DNA from 3 places in the Streptomyces sp. NPDC001920 genome. Region 1 is predicted to be linked to each of the others. Evidence: riboswitches for the same ligand, from Rfam matches in the RefSeq annotation. Region 1 holds a riboswitch; each other region holds the start of a gene.
The links. Region 1 has a riboswitch for cyclic di-AMP ahead of ACWCPI_RS06905 (NlpC/P60 family protein). Riboswitches for the same ligand answer to the same signal wherever they lie in the genome.
Positions count from the first base shown of each region.

Region 2: it holds a riboswitch for cyclic di-AMP, as region 1 does, so the genes downstream of both, ACWCPI_RS35290 (M23 family metallopeptidase) here and ACWCPI_RS06905 (NlpC/P60 family protein) in region 1, are expected to answer to the same signal.
Region 3: it holds a riboswitch for cyclic di-AMP, as region 1 does, so the genes downstream of both, ACWCPI_RS01960 (M23 family metallopeptidase) here and ACWCPI_RS06905 (NlpC/P60 family protein) in region 1, are expected to answer to the same signal.

Region 1 covers NZ_JBSFEP010000003.1:347,721-354,557, reverse strand. The annotation lists gene ACWCPI_RS06915 (M23 family metallopeptidase) at 1-733, shown strand, start outside; gene pcrA (DNA helicase PcrA) at 802-3,288, opposite strand; cyclic di-AMP (ydaO/yuaA leader) riboswitch at 3,829-3,981, shown strand; gene ACWCPI_RS06905 (NlpC/P60 family protein) at 3,990-5,165, shown strand; gene ACWCPI_RS06900 (hypothetical protein) at 5,317-5,670, opposite strand; gene ACWCPI_RS06895 (NlpC/P60 family protein) at 6,258-6,837, shown strand, end outside.
Region 2 covers NZ_JBSFEP010000029.1:3,765-10,601, forward strand. The annotation lists gene ACWCPI_RS35270 (helix-turn-helix domain-containing protein) at 1-526, shown strand, start outside; gene ACWCPI_RS35275 (DUF6126 family protein) at 523-642, shown strand; gene ACWCPI_RS35280 (tyrosine-protein phosphatase) at 664-1,461, opposite strand; gene ACWCPI_RS35285 (alpha-galactosidase) at 1,645-3,714, shown strand; cyclic di-AMP (ydaO/yuaA leader) riboswitch at 4,015-4,180, shown strand; gene ACWCPI_RS35290 (M23 family metallopeptidase) at 4,185-5,135, shown strand; gene ACWCPI_RS35295 (SGNH/GDSL hydrolase family protein) at 5,453-6,238, shown strand; gene ACWCPI_RS35300 (TetR/AcrR family transcriptional regulator) at 6,339-6,837, opposite strand, start outside.
Region 3 covers NZ_JBSFEP010000001.1:475,462-482,298, forward strand. The annotation lists gene ACWCPI_RS01945 (bifunctional acetate--CoA ligase family protein/GNAT family N-acetyltransferase) at 1-1,511, opposite strand, end outside; gene ACWCPI_RS01950 (HPr family phosphocarrier protein) at 1,691-1,972, shown strand; gene ACWCPI_RS01955 (GntR family transcriptional regulator) at 2,262-2,957, opposite strand; gene ACWCPI_RS01960 (M23 family metallopeptidase) at 3,146-3,931, opposite strand; cyclic di-AMP (ydaO/yuaA leader) riboswitch at 3,944-4,109, opposite strand; gene ACWCPI_RS01965 (M16 family metallopeptidase) at 4,321-5,709, opposite strand; gene ACWCPI_RS01970 (M16 family metallopeptidase) at 5,706-6,837, opposite strand, start outside.

The DNA of each region.
Region 1 (6,837 bases):
GCGTTCGCGCCGCCGTACGCCGCCCAAGCGCTCCGCGCTGCTGACCATCGCCGTGCCCTCGGCGTGTGTGATGGGTGTCGCGGGCATCGCGGCCGCCTCCGTCGGCACCCTGACCGAGGACCAGGGAACGGTGACGACCGCTTCGGACGGCGAGGCCGTGAAGCCGTCCACCGCGAACAACAAGCTGGACGCCCAGCTGGAGACCCTCGCCGCCGGCGCAGACGACTTCGGCGACCGGGTCAGCCGTACGCAGGAGCGGATCGACCTCAAGGCCCAGCAGGAGGCCGAGAAGCGGAAGGCCGCCGAGGAAGCGGCCCGCAAGGAGCGGCTGCGCCCGAAGTTCGCCCTTCCGGTCGCGCAGCACGGACTCAGCGCCTACTACGGCCAGTCCGGCATCAACTGGATGTCCCTGCACACCGGCATCGACTTCCCCGTCTCCTACGGCACGACCGTCATGGCCGCGACCGACGGCACCGTCCGCACGCAGTGGAACAGCGCCTACGGCAACATGATGATCGTGACCGCGAAGGACGGCACGGAGACGTGGTACTGCCACCTCTCCAGCTACCGTGTCGCCTCCGGTACGACGGTCAAGGCCGGCGATCCCATCGCGTACTCCGGCAACTCCGGCAACTCCACCGGCCCGCACCTGCACTTCGAGGTGCGTCCCGGGGGCGGCTCGGCCATAGACCCGCTGCCCTGGCTGCGCAGCCACGGGGTCGACCCCACGTAAGAGGCGCCCGCGGCCCCTGACTTGCCTGTGCGCCCCGCTCCACGGCGGGGGCGCACACGTGTCCGCCGCTACAGCTTCTCCACCGGCGCGTACCGCAGCAGCAGCCGCTTCGGCTTGGTGTCCCCGAAGTCGATCGTCGCCTCGGCGTTCGCCCCCGTGCCCTTGACGCCCGTCACGGTGCCGAGGCCGAACTGGTCGTGGGTGACCCGGTCACCGACCGCCAGCTGGACGACCGGCTTCTCCGAGGTGCGTCGCGTGGCGAAGCCCGATGCGCCCGACGCCGAGGAGCGCGAGCGGGACGACGACAGCGAGGCGGCCACGCCGGCCGCGGGACCGGAGGACATGGGCGCGCTCGCCCCCGTCCGCTTCCAGTCCACGTGCGCCGCCGGGATCTCCTCCAGGAAGCGGGAGGGCGGGTTGTACGACGGCTGCCCCCACGCACTGCGCATCGACGAGCGGGTCAGGTAGAGCCGCTCACGCGCGCGCGTGATGCCGACGTAGGCGAGGCGCCGCTCCTCCTCCAGCTCCTTGGTCTGACCGAGGGCACGCATGTGCGGGAAGACGCCGTCCTCCATGCCGGTGAGGAAGACGACCGGGAACTCCAGGCCCTTGGCGGTGTGCAGGGTCATCAGGGTGATGACGCCGGAGCCGTCCTCCTCCTCGTCCGGGATCTGGTCGGAGTCGGCGACGAGCGCGACCCGCTCCAGGAAGTCCGCCAGCCCGCCGGAGGTGTCGCCCTCACCCGTCTCCTGCTCGAACTCCAGGGCCACGGCGGCGAGTTCCTGGAGGTTCTCGATACGGGTCTCGTCCTGCGGGTCGGTCGAGGCCTGCAACTCGGCGAGGTAGCCGGTTCGTTCGAGAACCGCCTCCAGGACGGTCGCCGGTCCCGCGCCGGACTCGACGATCGTACGGAGCTCCTCCATCAGCGTGTTGAACCGCTTGACGGCGTTGGTCGACCGGGCGGCCATGCCGTACGCCTCGTCCACGCGCCGCAGCGCCTGCGGGAAGCTGATCTTCTCCCGCTGGGCGAGGGCGTCGATCATCGCCTCGGCACGGTCGCCGATGCCCCGCTTGGGCACGTTCAGGATCCGTCGCAGCGGCACGGAGTCCTCGGGGTTGGCCAGCACCCGCAGGTAGGCCAGGACGTCCCGGACCTCCTTGCGCTCGTAGAACCGCACACCGCCGACGACCTTGTAGGGCAGGCCGACCCGGATGAAGACCTCTTCGAAGACACGGGACTGGGCGTTCGTCCGGTAGAAGACGGCGACATCGCCGGCCTTCGCGTGGCCCGCGTCCGTCAGTCGGTCTATCTCCTCGGCGACGAACTGCGCCTCGTCGTGCTCGGTGTCCGCGACATAGCCGGTGATGCGCGCGCCCGCGCCCGCGTTGGTCCACAGGTTCTTCGGGCGGCGGGATTCGTTGCGCTCGATGACCGCGTTGGCGGCGCTGAGGATCGTCTGCGTCGACCGGTAGTTCTGTTCGAGCAGGATGGTCGTCGCGTCCGGGTAGTCCTCCTCGAACTGGAGGATGTTGCGGATCGTCGCGCCTCGGAAGGCGTAGATCGACTGGTCGGCGTCGCCCACCACGCACAGCTCGGCGGGCGGGATGTCGAACTCGCCGGGCGGCACGTCGACGGGGTGTTCGCGGGTGCCGACGAGTTCGCGCACGAGGGCGTACTGGGCGTGGTTGGTGTCCTGGTACTCGTCGACGAGGACGTGCCGGAAGCGGCGGCGGTAGTGCTCGGCGACGTCCGGGAAGGCGCGCAGCAGGTTGACCGTCGTCATGATCAGGTCGTCGAAATCGAGGGCGTTCGCCTCGCGCAGCCGCGACTGGTAGAGGGCGTAGGCCTGGGCGAGGGTCTTCTCGAAGCCGTCGGTGGCCTGCGCGGCGAAGTCCTCCTCGTCGATCAGCTCGTTCTTCAGATTGCTGATCTTGGCGCTGAAGGACTTGGGCGGGAACCGCTTGGGATCGAGATCCAGATCCCGGCAGACGAGCGCCATCAGCCGCTTGCTGTCGGCGGCGTCGTAGATCGAGAAGGACGAGGTGAACCCGAGCTTCTTGCTCTCTCGCCGCAGGATGCGCACGCACGCGCTGTGGAAGGTCATCACCCACATCGCGTTCGCCCGTGGGCCGACGAGCTGCTCGACGCGCTCCTTCATCTCGCCCGCGGCCTTGTTGGTGAAGGTGATCGCGAGGATCTGCCCCGGATGCACGTTCCGCTCGGCCAGCAGATGGGCGATGCGGTGCGTGAGCACCCGGGTCTTGCCGGAGCCGGCACCGGCCACGATGAGCAGCGGGGTGTCGGAGTGGACGACGGCGGCACGCTGGTTCTCGTTCAGCCCCTCCAGGAGCGCGGCCGCGTCGAGCGCCGGGCGTGGAGCACCGTCGCGGTAGTAGGCGTCCCGGTCCGGCGGCACGTCGAACTTCCCGCCGAACAGATCGTCCGGAACCGGCTCCGGAGCATGATCGTCCTCGGGCGGTGGCGGGTGTTCTTCCTCATGGGCCCGCGGGGCCTGGAGGTCCGCCAGGAAGCTGTCGTCAAAGAGGCTGCTCATCGCTCTCCGAGTCTAGGGCGCCCCACTGACAGCCCGCCCCCGCCCTGAGAACATCGCCGGATTCCGCACCCGGAGCCCGCCCAGGCCCGCACTCCAGGCACTCTCCACCACGACTCCCTCACGCTCTGCGACCAGTACCCACTCGCCGTAAGCGGTCGCACTCCTCAACCGACACCGGCCACCCGAATCCACGGCCGACGACCACACGATCGAGCTACCCGACCACGGCGAGGACCACGACGGACGAGAACCGGACATAGAACCAGAAGAGGACCGGACGAGAACCGGGAATGCGGCGGGAAGCCACGACGGAGAACCCGACCAGAAAGAGACAGACATCACTTCTCTCCCCGAACCTGAACAACTCCCCACAACCACCCACCGATCGACCCTCGACCAGGCCCACCTGACTCAAGGTCACGAAAATGTATCGGGCATATCGAACATCAACCTTCACAGGGGCCACACGAGTTGGCTACCGTGCCCGGCAGGCCGTACGACCCCCTCCGGCGAACGTCGCCGGGCCGCGCGGCCTCCGTCGAGTCCGGCGTGCCACCGCGCAGCCGGAGCCGGGGACCCACCTAAATTGGGGTGAATCGGCCACATCCCGTACAGGGAAGGCCGTAGGGCAACCCTTCCGAACCACCCGCCCGAACCCGACAGCTAACTCGGTAGGCGGAACATGGAAGGAGTCGCCTCCCTTGGCGTCGCACCGCAAGTCGCGTCCCGCTGGTACGCGCGTAGCAGGCATACGGACCCCCGCCCTCGCCACGGCGGCCCTCACCTCCGTGGCCCTGCTGTCCCAGTCGGCCAACGCGAGCCCCTCGACGGACGACAAGCCGAGCCTCGAAGAGGTCGAGAAGAAGGTCGACGACCTCTACCGCCAGGCGGAGTCGGCCACCGAGAAGTACAACGCGGCCAAGGAGAAGACCTCCAAGCAGCGCAAGCGCGTCAGCGCCCTCCTCGACGACGTCGCCAAGCGCACCCAGAAGCTCAACGAGGCGCGCGAGGAGCTGGGACGCAACGCAGCCGCCCAGTACCGCACCGGAGCCGCCGCCCCCGACACGGCGACCTTCCTCCTGGCGGACACCCCGCAGGACTACTTCGACCAGTCCCAGCTGATGGACCGTATGACCGGCCGTCAGAAGGAGGCGGTCGACGAGTACTTCACCCAGCAGTCGGCGACGATGAAGAAGCGCCGGGAGGCCACCCGGAGCCTTGAGACGCTCACCGAGTCGCAGAACGACCTGCAGGCCGCCAAGACCACCGTTCAGAGGAAGCTCTCCGACGCGCGCGAACTCCTCTCCAAGCTGACGGCCGAGGAGAAGGCCCGCCTCGCCGCGATCGAGAAGCGCAAGCAGGAAGAGGCGGCGCGCAAGGCCGCGGAACTGGCCCGGCAGCAGGCGGAGGCCGAGCGTCAGCGCCAGGAGGCCGCCCAGCAGCAGGAGGCCGCCCAGCAGGGCAGCGAGTCGGCGGACTCGGGCGCCTCGGAGGCACCGGCGCCCGACTCCTCGTACGCCACCAAGGCCGAGAAAGCCCTGGCCTTCGCCCGCGCCCAGATAGGCAAGCCGTACGTCTGGGGAGCCACCGGCCCCGACTCCTACGACTGCTCCGGCCTCACCCAGGCCGCCTGGAAGGCCGCGGGCGTGGACATCCCGCGCGTCACCTACGACCAGGTCGAGGCCGGCACCACGGTCCCCCTCTCCAGCGCCCAGCCCGGCGACCTGGTCTTCTTCTACGACGACGTCACCCACGTGGGCATCTACATCGGCAACGGCATGATGATCCACGCCCCCAAGCCCGGCACGTACGTCCGCGAGGAGTCGATCTACTACGACGGCGAGTCGTCGATCCACAGCGTGGTCCGCCCCGCCTGACGCCAGCCCGCGCGGAGAGGGCGAGGGCGCCGCCAGCCCTCTCCGTGGCCGCCGCCGTGGACGTCCCGCGGCTCAAGGCACCGGCGAGGTCCTGCACTGTGGACCTCCGTGGCGGCGTGGCCGGCGGTCGCGGTGCGGTCCTACGCCGAGGTCATGTCCACAGAACGGCGATGAAGACGTTCGCCACGGTCAGCAGCCCCACCAGTGCGAACAGGCGCTTGTCGACCTTCTCCTCGTCCCGCTTCACATAGACCAGCCCGAGGATCACGATCAGCAGCGCCAGCTTCACGCCGATCTTGATGTTGTCGACGGACTGGTCGTCCGCCTGATTGAGGCCGACGAGGATCACCCCGGTGACCAGCATGGTCAGCGCGCCGTGCAGCATCGCGGGCACGAACCGGGCGGCACCTTGGCCCATCGCCTTCATCTGGGTGAGGAAACCACCGAGCAGCGCGGCGATACCGATGATGTGCAGGCCGACGAAGAGGTGGATGAGTACGTCCATGGAGCCGGAGCCTAATCAGCGCCGCGAAACCACCCCACACCGCCCCACTCACTCCTCCGCCCTCGCCCATCCGACCTGACTCGCCCCCCCTCACTCACCGTCACCGCCGAGTGGCCCCCTCAGCGTCCGCCGCTCGCTCCCGCCTCCTGGAGCGCGCATATATGCGCCCCATAGCACCCCATCACCCCCACCGTTCCCGGAACCGCCACATCGGTCAGCACCCCATGCGAACCCGACGCCGCCGTCCCGGAATCACGCTCACTTACGGTCACCACCGGTCCGCTCCCGGCACTTCCGTACAACGCGTTACCGAACCGTCACAGTGAGGTTTAACGTCCTTCACCAGGTGACCGGCTCCCCACCGCCGCCCGGGCCAGGGGCGGCAGTCGGACACCACCGCCGAGAAAGTCCGGCGGCGGCCCGCTCCCCCTGTGTGGGCCGTCGCCGGACGCGTATCCCGCCCCCGGCGGCCGTACGTCCGCTCCCCAGGCGCTCGTGCGTCCACCGCTCCGCCCGGGGCGTCGTGCGTCCGCCTCCCACGCGGACGCACGGGACGAGGCGGTCGTACGAAAGGACGTGCAGTCCACGTGGCAGCGCACCGAAAGCCCCGTCAACGCTCGGTCGGCGGCAGTACGGCCCGCACGGCATGGACGATCGCCCTGGCGGGCGCGGCGACGGCGACGGGCTTCGACGGAACCGGACACGCGGAGCCACGACCGACACCGGAGCAGGTCAAGGCGAAGGTGGAGAAGCTGTACCAGGAGGCGGAGGTCGCCACCGAGAAGTACAACGGCGCGAAGGAGCAGGCGGACACGGCACAGCGGCGCATCAGGACACTGCAGGACGAGGCCGCCCGCCGAACCGCGAAGCTCAACTCGGCTCGGGACACCCTGGGTTCCATGGCTGCGGCCCAGTACCGCGACGGCGGCCTCGACCCCGCCCTCCAGCTCGCCCTCTCCGACGACCCCGACCGCTACCTGGACTCGGCGGAGTTCGCCGAACGCGCCGGCAACCGGCAGGCGACCTCCGTCGCGAGCGTCCGCAACCAGCTCCGGGAGATCGAGCAACTGCGCGGGGCGGCACGCGTCGAACTGACCTCGCTCAAGTCCCGCCAGGCCGAACTTCGACGGCACAAGAACACGATCACCGGCAAGCTGGCCACGGCCC
Region 2 (6,837 bases), on a different contig from region 1:
CTTGGAGTCCGCCGCCCGCGCCGCCGGGCTCTCACCCGCCCACCTCTCCCGTCTGGAGACCGGGCAGCGCCAGCCGTCCCTGCCGATGCTGCTCGCGCTCGCGCGCATCTACGGTACGACCGTCTCCGAACTGCTCGGTGAAACGGTCGCCGACCGGGACGCGGTCGTGCGCGCCGCCGCCATGGAGCCGAGTGCGGCCGGAGGCTGGACGTACTGGCAGGCGGGCGCCGCCGGGCGCGGGATGCAGGCGCTGCGCGTCCATGTGCCCTACGGCTCTCAGGGCGACATCGTGCGTGTGCACCCCGGTGAGGAGTGGCTCTACGTCCTCAAGGGGCGGCTGCGGCTGCGCCTCGGGGACGCCACGCACCGGCTCGCGCCCGGTGACAGCGCCCACTTCGACTCGCTCACCCCGCACCGCATCGCCGCCCAGGACGAGGTCGGTGTCGAGCTGCTGTTCGTCCACACCCTGCTGCAGAGCCCCACGGCCACGCTGTGCCTGGGCCACACCCCTGGAGAGACGCCATGAGCGACATGGAGGAGAAGTTCCCACGCGGTCTGTGGGTACGGCTCATCATCTACATCGCGGTGGGGCACGTCTTCGCCGCCTTCATCTACTTCCTGTTCGAAGCGGGCGCGAAGTAGTGGACACGGGGCGGCCGGGTGTCAGTCGAGCAGCCGCTCCCGCAGCCGCTCCCGGGTCTGCGGGGTGAGCCGCAGCCCCTGCTCCAGGTAGGTGTCGACGGTGCCCCACGTCCCCTCGATCGTCTCGAAGGCCGCCGTCAGGTACTCGGCGCGCGCGTCGAACAGCGGGCTGAGCAACTCCATCACCTCGGGGGAGTAGGCCGAGGAGGCGCTGCTGCTGCGGTGCACCTTGTAGCGGCGGTGCTTGGCGTTGGACTCCAGGTAGTCGGCGAGGATCGCGTCGCGCTCGACGCCGAGGGCGAGCAGCGTCACGGCGATGGACAGGCCGGCGCGGTCCTTGCCCGCGGCGCAGTGCATGAGGGCGGGGACGCTGTCCTCGGCGAGTGCGTGCAGCACCTGGGAGTGCTCGCCGGTGCGCTCCGTGATGATCATGCGATACGAAGCGATCATCCGGTTCGCGGCCTTGCCGTCCGCGAGGATCTCCCGCAGCTGGTCGAGGTCACCGTCACGGACCATCTTCCAGAACTCCGCGCCGTCCGCCGGGTCGCTCAACGGCAGGTTCACATTGCGCACGCCGGGCAGCTCGACGTCCGGGCCCTCCAGCTTCTGGTCGGCCGCGTTGCGGAAGTCGAAGACCGTGTGCAGCCCCAGGGCGCCGAGGAACGCGGCGTCGTCCTCGGTCGCGTGTGCCAGGTGACCGCTGCGGAACAGCACGCCGTGCCGCACCCGTCGTCCGTCCACCGTCGGCAGTCCGCCCACATCGCGGAAATTGCGGACACCGGCCAGTTCGGGCTCGGTCGACGGGATCTGCTGCGTCACGGGGGCTCCCTCCCAGTCGGCCCCGGCGGCGCGGCTCGACGATGCGGCCGACGGGGTGCGCTCTCGACGATACGACATCGGTTCCTGGGGCAATGAGTTTGTCCACAGGCGTTGCCTCGGGGTGGTCGGACCCTTGATGATGTTGGTACTTGATGGCAACTGTTCGAATCTGTGGGGAGCTCGATGCTGGAGATCTCAGCCAATGGCCGCACTTGGCTCCTGACCGGGCCGACCAGCGGATACGCCCTGCATCTGACCGACGGCGACGAACTGCTGCACCTCCACTGGGGGCCCCGGATCGCGCTGGCCGACGCCGAGGCCCTCGCGGTGAGTCCGCTGCCCGAATACCGGCCCTTCGAGTCCCCGCTCGACGGGCGCGAGGAGTATCCGGTCGAGGGCGGCCCCCGCTTCGTGCGTCCGGCCCTGTCCGTGCGCACCGACGAGCGGCGCGGCACCGAGTGGGGTTTCGAGCGGTACGACACCGACGGGGACGAGCTGCGGTTGCGCTTCCGTGACGGGGGTCTGCGCATCACCCTGCACTACCGGATGCGCGACGACGTCGTGGAACGCTGGGTGACCCTGGACAACGGGGGACCGGCCCTGGAACTGCTGCGCGCCGACTCGGCCACCTGGACGCTGCCGGACCGGGACGTGTGGCGGCTGTCCCAGCTGCACGGCCGCTGGGGCGCCGAGTCCAGGCTCGTGCGATCGCCCCTCACCTACGGCGAGAAGGTCCTCGGCAGCCGCCGAGGGCACACCGGACACCAGCATCTGCCATGGGTCGCCCTCGACACGGACGCCACCGAGGAGAGCGGCGAGGTCTATGGCTGCGCCCTCGGCTGGTCCGGGTCCTGGCGCATCGCCGTCGCCCAACTCCCGGACGCGCGCGTGCAGATCACCGGCGGCGCCGGACACGACGACTCCGGGCTGCTGCGGCTGGGACCGGGGGAGTCCTTCACGACACCCGTCTTCGCCGGACTGTGGAGCGGGAGCGGCTTCGGCGGAGCGAGCCGGGCCTGGCACGCGTACCAGCGCTCGTACGTCATCCCGGACGCCGACCAGGACCGGCCGGTGCTGTTCAACTCCTGGGAGGCGACGGAGTTCGACATCTCCGAGGAGCAGCAGAGCGTGCTCGCGCGGCGGGCCGCGGCCATCGGCGTCGAACTGTTCGTGGTCGACGACGGCTGGTTCGGGGCACGCACCAGCGACCGCGCCGGACTCGGCGACTGGGTGCCGAACCCCGACCGCTTCCCGTCCGGGCTCAAGCCGCTCGCGGAGTACGTGCACGAGCTCGGCATGCAGTTCGGCATCTGGGTGGAGCCGGAAATGGTCAATCCGGACAGTGAGTTGTATCGCGCCCATCCATCATGGATTCAATATGAAACGGGGCGAAAGCGGACGGAATTCCGCAATCAGCTCGTACTGAACCTCGCCCGCGAGGACGTGCAGGAATACCTGTGGGAGCGGCTCGACGGGCTCCTGTCCAGCGCCCCGATCGACTATGTGAAGTGGGACTTCAACCGCTGCTTCACCGACGCCGGCTGGCCCGGGGAGTCGTACCCGCAACGGCTGTGGGTCGACCACGTGCGGGCTCTGTACGGGCTGCTGGACCGGCTGCGGGCCGCCCACCCGGGCGTCGCCTTCGAGTCCTGCTCGGGTGGGGGCGGGCGGATCGACCTGGGGGTGCTGGGCCGTACGGACCAGGTGTGGACCTCGGACAACACCGACCCGCTCGACCGGCTGGCCGTCCAGCACGGCTTCAGCCAGGTCCACCCCGCCCGCGCCATGGCCGCCTGGGTCACCGACAGCCCCAACGCCATGCTCAATCACCGTGCGAGCTCCCTGCGCTTCCGTTTCGTGAGCGCCATGGCCGGGGTGCTCGGGGTCGGCGGCGACCTCGCCCGCTGGAGCGAGGAGGAACTCGCCGAAGCGCGGGAGTGGGTGGCGCTCTACAAGGAGATCAGGCCCGTGGTGCAGCACGGCGACCTCTACCGGCTGCGGCCTCCGAAGGGTGGGCTGAGCGCGGTGCAGTACGTGCGCGGAGGCGACGCGGTCGTCCTCGCCTGGCTCCAGGCCCAGCGGTTCGGCGAGCCCGTCCCGGCGCTGCGGCTGCGTGCGCTCGACCCGACAGCATCGTATGAATGCCTTGAAACGGGCGAAACGCACAGAGGTGCCGTACTGCTGCATCACGGACTGAAGGTCGGATTGCGTGGCGACCTTGATGCGACGGTTATCCGACTGCGTCGCATCTAGGGGTTCTGTCCGAATTCAGCTCCTTCATTCCAACTCGCTCCGGAGTGAAGGAAGCTGGAGCAGTGTCACGTGAGCAGCGTCATAATCGTGACGGTGCGTTGCTGGTCATGTTCACGTAATCCATATGTGTTTCAAGGAGCTTTGTGTCGGGAGGTGCCCCGCTAATCAACGGAGGGTGACCGATAATTCCCACAAGGGATCAACAGGAACGCATTCGGACGGAACCCCTCACTTGTTCCCGCGCGTCTTCCTCGCTTACGTTCGCCACCCATCCGGACGGACGCCGAATCCTGCCGCCGACCGGATTCCGCGCTAACTCACCCGTGTACGGCAGGAGCGGGGGACCCACAGGTACAACCGCCTGTTCCGGTCTCCGGAACGGCTTGGGGTCAAGTCGCGTCCCGACGCGGCCGGGCATCTCCAGCCCGCACCCGACAGCTCACCTCGCAGGCGCCGGAGAGGAATTCGCCATGCCCGCGAAGGGTAAGCACCGCCGTCCGAAGTCCCCGCGCTTCACCCGCTCCATCGCCGTCGCCGGAACCGGTGGCGCCGCTCTCGCCCTCCCGCTCATCGGTGCCACCGGCGCCCACGCCGCTCCTTCGCAGACCGTTTCGGAAAAGGCCGTTCAGGCCCTTCCGGTCGCCGGACAGAAAGCCGCCGAGAAGAAGGAAACGGCGAAGAAGGCGGATGCGCGGACCTATTCCGTGAAGGTCGGCGACTACCTTTCGAAGATCGCCGACGAGCAGAACGTCGAGGGCGGCTGGAAGAAGCTCTACGCCGACAACCGTGAGGCCGTCGGTGACGACCCGGCGCTGATCCACCCCGGTCTGAAGCTCACCCTCGGTGGCAAGGCCGCGCCGAGCGCCCCCAAGTCGCCGGCGCCGTCCTCCGGCTCGACCGCTTCCAAGCCGTCCAAGCCGTCCAAGTCGTCCCAGTCCTCCAAGTCCTCCAAGTCCACCGCGTCGAAGGCGACCACGGCAGCGCAGAGCGCCGACACCACCGGCACCGCCAATGGCTTCACGGCACCCGTGGCCGGTGCCGCCGTCGGCACCGCCTACAAGGTCGCGGGCAGCATGTGGTCCAGCGGCTACCACACCGGCGTCGACTTCGTCGTCCCGACCGGCACGTCGCTGAAGGCCGTGGGCGCCGGCACGGTCGTCTCCGCCGGCTGGGCCGGCGCGTACGGCAACCAGGTCGTCATCCAGCTCGCCGACGGCCGCTACGCCCAGTACGCCCACCTGTCGTCCCTCTCGGTGTCGAGCGGCCAGTCCGTCACCGCGGGCCAGCAGGTCGGCCTCTCCGGCTCGACCGGCAACTCGACCGGCCCGCACCTGCACTTCGAGATCCGCACCACCCCGGACTACGGCTCGGACCTCGACCCGGTCGCCTACCTCCGTTCGAAGGGCGTCGCCATCGGCTGACGGTCGTCTTGCCGACGCCGTCTGCCTGACACGCAGCCGAAGGCCGGACCCCGATCCCGGGGTCCGGCCTTCGGCGTGTCCGAGGGGAGGTCGGCTCGCCGTCCGGACCGTGTGGAGCCACTTCCGGGTCGGCGACTTCCGGGTCCGGTGGCTGCGTCCGCAACGCACCTGACCAAAGGGTTATTCCGGGTTTGGCGAACACTTGGGAAGTGGCTTATCTCACCGCTCGTCAACCCTGCCCTACGGTCGCGTAGGTCACATTCGAAGGTGAATCATGTGCCGATGTGGCAGACGATTCGAAGAGTGACAGCAGATCAGTGATCGGGTCGTACGTCGCGGTGGGGGACAGCTTCACCGAGGGCGTCGGCGACCCCGGCCCCGACGGGGCGTTCGTCGGCTGGGCCGACCGGTTCGCGGTCCTCCTCGCGGACCGGCGGCCCGAGGGCGACTTCGACTACACCAACCTCGCCGTGCGCGGCAAACTGCTCGACCAGATCGTGGCGGACCAGCTCCCGCAGGCCATCGAAATGGCCCCGGACCTGGTCTCCTTCTGCGCGGGCGGCAACGACATCATCCGGCCCGGCACCGACCCCGACGAGGTCGCCGAGCGGTTCGAGCGGGCCGTCGCCCGGTTGACCTCCGCGGTCGGCACCGTCATGGTGACGACCGGATTCGACACCCGTGGCGTGCCCGTGCTGAAGCATCTGCGCGGCAAGATCGCCACGTACAACGGCCATGTGCGGGCCATCGCCGACCGGTACGGCTGTCCGGTGCTCGACCTGTGGTCCCTGAAGACCGTTCAGGACCGGCGCGCCTGGGACCACGACCGGCTCCACCTGTCTCCGGAAGGGCACACGCGCGTGGCCTTGCGCGCGGGCCAGGTCCTCGGCCTCGATGTGCCGGCCGACCCCGACCAGCCCTGGCCGCCGCTCCCGCCGCGCGGCACTCTGGAGATCCGGCGGGACGACGTCCAGTGGGCGCGCGAGTACCTGGTGCCCTGGATCGGGCGTCGGCTGCGCGGAGAGTCCTCGGGCGACCATGTGACGGCCAAGGGCGCACTGTCGCCGGACGACATCAAGATGCGGATCGACGCGGTGGCTTGAGCCGGCGCTCCGGCGACGTGGGCCGTGCCCGGTTCCAGGGGGCGCGGCCCGCACGGCCGCCGGGTGCCGGCGCCGACCGGTCGGCGGGAGGTCGGCGGCCTCACCGCGTCGCCGCCGCCAACGCCTCCCGCTCCAGCCCCAGTTCCCGGGCCAGCGCCTCGTCCACCCACTCCCGGGCACGCGCGCGTGACACCGCGCCGGAGTACGACGTCAACTGCACGGCGAGCCCGTCGAGAAGCGCCGTGAGGCGCAGGGCCGTGCCGGTGGGGTCCGGGCAGTCGAACTCACCCGCGGCCACGCCCTGCGCGAGCACCTCGGTGAGGGCGGCCTTCCACTGCCGGTCGAGGTCCCGTGTGACCTCCTGCAGCGCGGGCTCGCGCAACGCCGCCGCCCAGCCCTCGATCCACAGCCGCCAGCCCTTGGCCTGGCCGGTCGGCGCGTACCAGCGCACGGCGGCCCGCAACCGTCGCAACGCCGTCGTACGACGGCCGAGGATCTTCCGCAGACGGGTCAGATCACCCTCGGCGGCGTACGAGAACGCGGCGGCGACCAGCTTCTCCTTGGTGTCGAAGTGGTAGAGCACCAGGGCGTTGCTCACC
Region 3 (6,837 bases), on a different contig from region 1:
GCGAGCAGCAGCCCCGCGTCCACCAGCTCGGTGATCGTGTCCACCCGGATCACGCCGGCCTGCCTCAGCAGCGCGGACACCGTGGCGTGCGGCAACCGCGTGGCCCGGACCGCGTGCCCCTGCGGGGCGGCGCCGCCGTGCCGCGCGCCCTGCACCACGACCAGCGGTTTGGCCGCCGCCGTGCGCCGGGCGAGGCGGGTGAACTTGCGCGGGTTGCCGATGGACTCCAGGTACATGAGGACGACGTCGGTGTCCGGGTCGTCGTACCAGTACTGCAGGACGTCGTTGCCGGACACGTCGGCACGGTTGCCGGACGAGACGAAGGTCGACACACCCGTGACCCCGGTGACCCCGCCGCCGCGTCGGTACAGCCGGGACAGCAGCGCGATCCCGATGGCGCCGGACTGGGCGAACAGCCCGATCCGGCCGGGGCGGGGCATCTCGGGAGCCAGCGAGGCGTTCAGCCGCACGCCGGCCGAGGTGTTGATGATCCCGAAGGCGTTCGGTCCGATGATCCGCATGCCGTACGCGCGCGCCTGCCGCACGAGTTCGCGCTGTCGCTGCCGCCCGCCGGGCCCGCTCTCGGCGTACCCGGCGGAGACCACGACCAGCCCCTGCACGCCGTGCTCACCGCACTCGGCGACGACATCGGGGACGTGCTCGGCCGGCACCGCGACCACCGCGAGGTCGACCGGCCCGTCGATGTCGCGCACGGAGCGGTGGGCCGGTACCCCGTCGAGTTCCTTGAGATCGTCCGGGAACGCCTTGTTCACCGCGTACAGCCGCCCCGTGTAGCCGGCGTCCCTGATGTTGCCCAGGACGCTGCGGCCCACCCCGCCGGGCGTGCGGCCGGTGCCGATGACGGCGACGGAGCCGGGTACCAGCAGCCGCTGCACGGACCGCGCCTCGGCGCGCTGCTCGCGCGCGTACTGCACGGCGAGCGAGCGGTCCGTCGGCTCCAGGTCGAACTCCAGGCGCACGACCCCGTCCTCGAAGCTGCGCTGCTGGGTGTACCCGGCGTCCGTGAACACCTTGATCATCTTGGTGTTGGCGGGCAGCACCTCGGCGGCGAACCGGCGGATCCCGCGCTCGCGCGCGACGGCGCCGATGTGCTCCAGCAGGGCGGAGGCGACACCGCGGCCCTGGTGGGCGTCCTGGACGAGGAAGGCGACCTCGGCCTCGTCGGCGGGTGCCGACGCGGGCATTCCGTCGGCGCCGATCCGGTCGTAGCGTACGGTTGCGATGAACTCGCCGCCCACCGTGGCCGCGAGTCCCACCCGGTCCACAAAGTCGTGGTGCGTGAAGCGGTGGACGTCCTTGGCGGACAGTCGCGGGTAGGGCGCGAAGAAGCGGTAGTACTTCGACTCGTCCGACACCTGCTCGTAGAAGCTGACCAGACGCTCGGCGTCATCAACGGTGATGGGGCGGATGCGTGCGGTGCCGCCGTCGCGCAGCACCACGTCGGCTTCCCAGTGGGCGGGGTACTCGTGCCGGTCCGAGGCGCTCTGCATGGGGCCCAGAGTACGGCTCGCGTCCGACAACGGCGCGAGGCAGTCCGTCCGGGACGTACGTGGGGTCGAGGCCGCGACCCCACGGTCACCTCAGGAGTGGTGCTTTGTCCTCTCCCGGCGTGCTTCACGAGTGTGGGAAACTGGTCTAGACAACCCTGAACACCGAAGGGCAGCAACACATGGCTGAGCGCCGCGTCAACGTCGGCTGGGCCGAGGGCCTCCACGCCCGCCCCGCCTCCATCTTCGTCCGAGCCGCCACGGCCACAGGCGTCCCGGTGACGATCGCCAAGGCCGACGGCAACCCCGTCAACGCGGCCTCCATGCTGGCCGTCCTGGGCCTGGGCGCCCAGGGCGGCGAGGAGATCGTCCTCGCTTCCGACGCCGAGGGGGCGGACGCCGCCCTCGACCGGCTGGCGAAGCTGGTCTCCGAGGGCCTCGAGGAGCTGCCCGAGACGGTCTGAACGACCTGAGCGGGTCTGGCAGCATGCGGTGGAGCCGCGTCCGTCCTTCCGGCGGGCGCGGCTTCGCTGTTTCCGGGCGGGGTGCACCACTTCGCGGTATAGGGCCTCGCCGGCTCCCCGGACCGGGCGTCACCTGTTCACGGTCGGGGCACGGCCTTTTTCAGGAGCGGCTGCTTTTAGGAGCGACCGCGGTTTTACCGCCGGACGCGCGAGAAAGGGGCAGCGTCCGTGAAAAGGGCAGCAGAAATACACCGCCCCGAATATCTCCCCTTTGTATACGGTGCCCGTGTTAATGCCGCAGGCTCTGCATGTTTACGGGATGTTGCGAATTCCTCACACGCTCCCTGCGCTCACCACCGGAGCCGAACCGCAGCCGGTACGCGGAGAGCGAGCGCTCGGTGTGCAACGCCGTGATCGACCGGGCCCGCTCGCCGTCACCGCGCGCCACGGCGTCCACGATCGCGCCGTGCTCGGTCCAGGACTCCATCGGGTCGACCGGCGGTTCCACCGCGTACATCCAGGCGATCTTGTGACGCAGCTGGGTCAGCATCGAGGTCAGGGCAGGGCTGCCGGAGGCCTGGGCCAGCGTCTCGTGGAACCAGCCGCCCAACGAGCGCAGATCCTCGCTGTTGCCCCTTCTGGCCCGCTCCTGGCCCAGCTTGACCAGGCCACGCAGCACCTTGAGATGGGCCTCGGTGCGCCGCTGGGCGGCCCGGGAGGCACCGAGCGGCTCCAGCAGGGTGCGCATCTCCAGCAGGTCGGCGGCCTCCAGCTCGGTCGGTTCGGCCACACACGCGCCCGCGTGCCGCCGGGTCACCACGAAACCCTCCGCCTCCAGGGTGCGCAGCGCCTCCCGCACGGGGACCCGGGAGACGCCGTAGCGGCGGGCGAGGAGCTCCTCGGTGAGCCGGCTGCCGCGCTCGTGGACCCCGGCGACGATGTCGTCCCGGATCGCGGTGCATACCGAGTGCGCCGGAATACGCATGACCGACCTCCGCCTTAATCCCCGTGAAACGTCGACGAACGACGTGTAGTCAGTGACTCTATTGCAAACAGCGGGAATTTCCGACGGGGAGCCGGAATCCATGGATATTTTTTGGACAGCCGAGCACCCCGGAAACACCGAAAGCCCCGGCTCGGTGAGCCGGGGCTTCTGGAAGCGGGACGGAGCCGTCAGACGTCCACGCCGTGCGAACGCAGGTAGGCGACGGGGTCGATGTCGGAGCCGTACTCCGCCGTGGTGCGGGCCTCGAAGTGCAGGTGCGGGCCCGTGACGTTGCCGGTGGCGCCCGACAGCCCTATCTGCTGGCCGGGGGTGACCGTCTGGCCGACCGAGACGCCGATGGACGACAGGTGGCCGTACTGGGTGTAGGTGCCGTCGTTCATCTTGATCACGACGTTGTTGCCGTACGCCCCGCCCCATCCGGCCTCCACGACGGTGCCGGCGCCGACCGCGTGGACGGAGGTGCCGCTGGCGGCGTGGAAGTCGACGCCGGTGTGGCTGCCGGAGGACCAGACGGCGCCGCCGGACTTGTAGCCGGTGGAGACGTACGAGCCGGAGATCGGGGCGACGTAGGACAGCAGGCGCTTGCGCTCGGCCTCACGGGCGGCGCGCTCCTTGGCCTCGCGCTCCTGCTCGGCCTTCTCCGCCGCCTTCTTGCGGGCGGCCTCCTCGGCGGCCTTCTTCGCCGCGGCGGCCTCCTGGGCGGCCTGCTCCTGCGCGTCGGCCTGGGCGTCGATCTGCTCGGCGATCGAGTCGTCGACGGTGATGACGGGGATGAGCCCGGTCTGCTCGACAGCGGGTTCGGCGGCGAGGGCCGGGGCGGCCAGGGTGCCGATGACGCCGGTGGCGGTGAGAGCGGCGACGCCGGCCGCGCGGGCCGTGGTGCGCTCGAACCGGCTGGGCTTGCGGTGCTTCCCGGTGGGGCGGTTCTTCCCCGTGGCGCAGGTGAACGCCATGTAGTGGCTGGTCCTTTCCTTCCCTCTCGCCTACCGGGTTAGCTGACGGGTTCGGAGCAGGAAGGTCTCCTACGGACCCCCTCGCGGCTCGCGCGGGCGTCCGATTCACCCCAGGGACTACGGGTGGGTCCCCGGCTCCCCTGGCTCGCGCCGTACGGGGACTCGGCGATGACTGTCCGGTGCCGCGGGTGCGGCGCACTGCCTGACGAACAGCCCGGAAGACGCTAAGCGGGACGACTTTCAATCCCCAAACGGATCGCGGCTTTTGTAGCGCATCCCACAGGTCAGACAGGCAACCTCTCCCTCAATTCGGGCATAAAGGTGCCCTGGTGACTGCGATGTCACCAGGGCACCTGCACGCGTGCCGTCGCCGGCGCCGCTCGGGTCCTCTACTCGGCTGTCACGACGGTGACTTCACCGATACCGAGGGCCTCGACGGGCTCCCGGATCGCGGCCGCGTCCCCGACGAGGATCGTCACGAGGCGGTCCACCGGGAAGGCGTTCACGGCCGCGGCGGTGGCCTCGACGGTGCCGGTGGCGGCGAGCTGCTGATACAGGGTCGACTGGTAGTCGTCGGGCAGGTTCTGCTCGACCTGGTCGGCCAGGGTGCTCGCCACGGCGGCGGCGGTCTCGTACTTCAGCGGCGCCACCCCCACCAGGTTCTGCACCGCGAAGTCGCGCTCGGCGTCGGTCAGCCCCTCGTCGGCGACCCCGCGCAGCACCTTCCAGAGGTCGTCCAGCGCCGGGCCGGTGTTGGGGGTGTCGACGGAGCCGCTGATGGCGAGCATCGCCGCACCGGTGCCGTCCGGGGCGGAACGCAGCACCTGCGCGAAGGCGCGCACGCCGTAGGTGTAGCCCTTCTCCTCGCGCAGGACCTTGTCCAGGCGGGAGGTGAGGGTGCCGCCCAGGCAGTACGTGCCGAGCACCTGCGCCGGCCATACGCGGTCGTGCCGGTCGGGGCCGAGCCGGCCGATCAGCAGCTGGGTCTGCACGGCCCCGGGGCGGTCCACGACGACGACGCGTCCGGTGTCGTCGGCGGTCACCGGCGGAACCGGCCGCGGCTCGGCCGCGGAACCGGTCCAGGCGCCGAGGGTGTCGCCGAGCAGGGCGTCGAGGTCGACGCCGGTGAGGTCGCCGACGACCACCACGGTGGACGTCGCGGGCCGCACATGCCGCTCGTAGAAGGCGCGTACGGCCGCGGAGTCGATGCCGGCGACCGTGTCCTCCGTGCCCTGGCGCGGGCGCGACATGCGCGAACTCGCCGGGAACAGCTCCTTGGCGAGTTCCTTCGCGGCACGCCGCGAAGGGTTGGCCAGCTCGTGCGGGATCTCGTCGAGCCGGTTGCGCACCAGGCGCTCGACCTCGGCGTCGTAGAACGCGGGTGCCCGGAGGGCGTCGGCGAGCAGGCCGAGCGCCTTGGGCAGCCGGGAGACCGGCACTTCGAGGCTGACCCGGACGCCGGGGTGGTCGGCGTACGCGTCGAGCGTGGCACCGCAGCGCTCCAGCTCGGCGGCGAACTCCTCGGCGGTGTGCTTGTCGGTGCCCTCGGAGAAGGCGCGCGCCATGATCGTGGCGATGCCGTCGAGGCCCTTGGGCTCGGCGTCCAGGGGCGTGTCCAGGAGCACCTCGACGGCGACGACCTGCTGACCGGGGCGGTGGCAGCGCAGCACCGTCAGGCCGTTGTCCAGCTCGCCGCGCTCGGGCGCCGGGAACGCCCAGGGCCGGGCCTCACCGGCCTGGGGCTGCGGGTGGAACTCCATGCTGGCGAGCTCGGTCACTGCGCCGACTCCTCGTTCTCGTCGGTGGTCCCGGCGGGGGCGGCCCCGTCGGCGGCGGCTTGAAGGTCCTCGGCCTCGCCGGCGACCGGCTCGTACACCAGCACGGCGCGGTTGTCCGGGCGCAGACGGGCCTGGGCGACCGCCTGGACCTCCTCGGCGGTGACGTCGAGGACCCGCTGCACGGCGGTGAACGCGAGCTGCGGGTCGCCGAACAGGACGGCGTAGCGGCACAGTTCGTCGGCGCGGCCCGCGACCGTGCCGAGCCGGTCCAGCCACTCGCGCTCCAGCTGGGCCTGGGCGCGCTCCATCTCCTCGGCCGTCGGGCCCTCCGCGGCGAAGCGGGCGAGCTCCTCGTCGACGGCGGCCTCGATGGCGGGGACCTCGACGTCGCCCGAGGTCTTCACGTCCAGCCAGCCCAGGGAGGGCGCCCCGGCCAGGCGCAGCAGGCCGAACCCGGCGGCGACGGCGGTACGGTCGCGCCGGACGAGCCGGTTGTACAGGCGGGAGGACTCGCCGCCGCCGAGGACGGTCAGCGCCAGGTCGGCCGCGTCGCACTCGCGCGTGCCGTCCTGCGGGAGGCGGTAGGCGGCCATCATCGCGCGCGCGGGGACGTTCTCCTCGACGACCTCGCGCAGCTGCTCGCCGATGATGTCGGGCAGCGAGCCGTCACGCGGCTCGGGCTTGCCGTCGTGCGACGGGATGGAGCCGAAGTACTTCTCGATCCAGGCGAGCGTCTGCTGCGGGTCGATGTCGCCGACGACGGTGAGAACGGCGTTGTTGGGCGCGTAGTACGTGCGGAAGAACGCGCGGGCGTCCTCCAGGCTGGCCGCGTCCAGGTCGGCCATAGAGCCGATCGGCGTGTGGTGGTACGGGTGGCCGTCCGGGTACGACAGCGCCGTCAGCTTCTCGAAGGCGGTGCCGTAGGGGACGTTGTCGTAGCGCTGACGGCGTTCGTTCTTGACGACGTCGCGCTGGTTCTCCAGGCCCTCCTCGTCGAGCGCCACCAGCAGGCTGCCCATGCGGTCGGCCTCCAGCCACAGCGCGAGCTCCAGCTGGTGGGCGGGCATGGTCTCGAAGTAGTTGGTGCGCTCGAAGCTCGTGGTGCCGTTCGGCGAGCCGCCCGCGCCC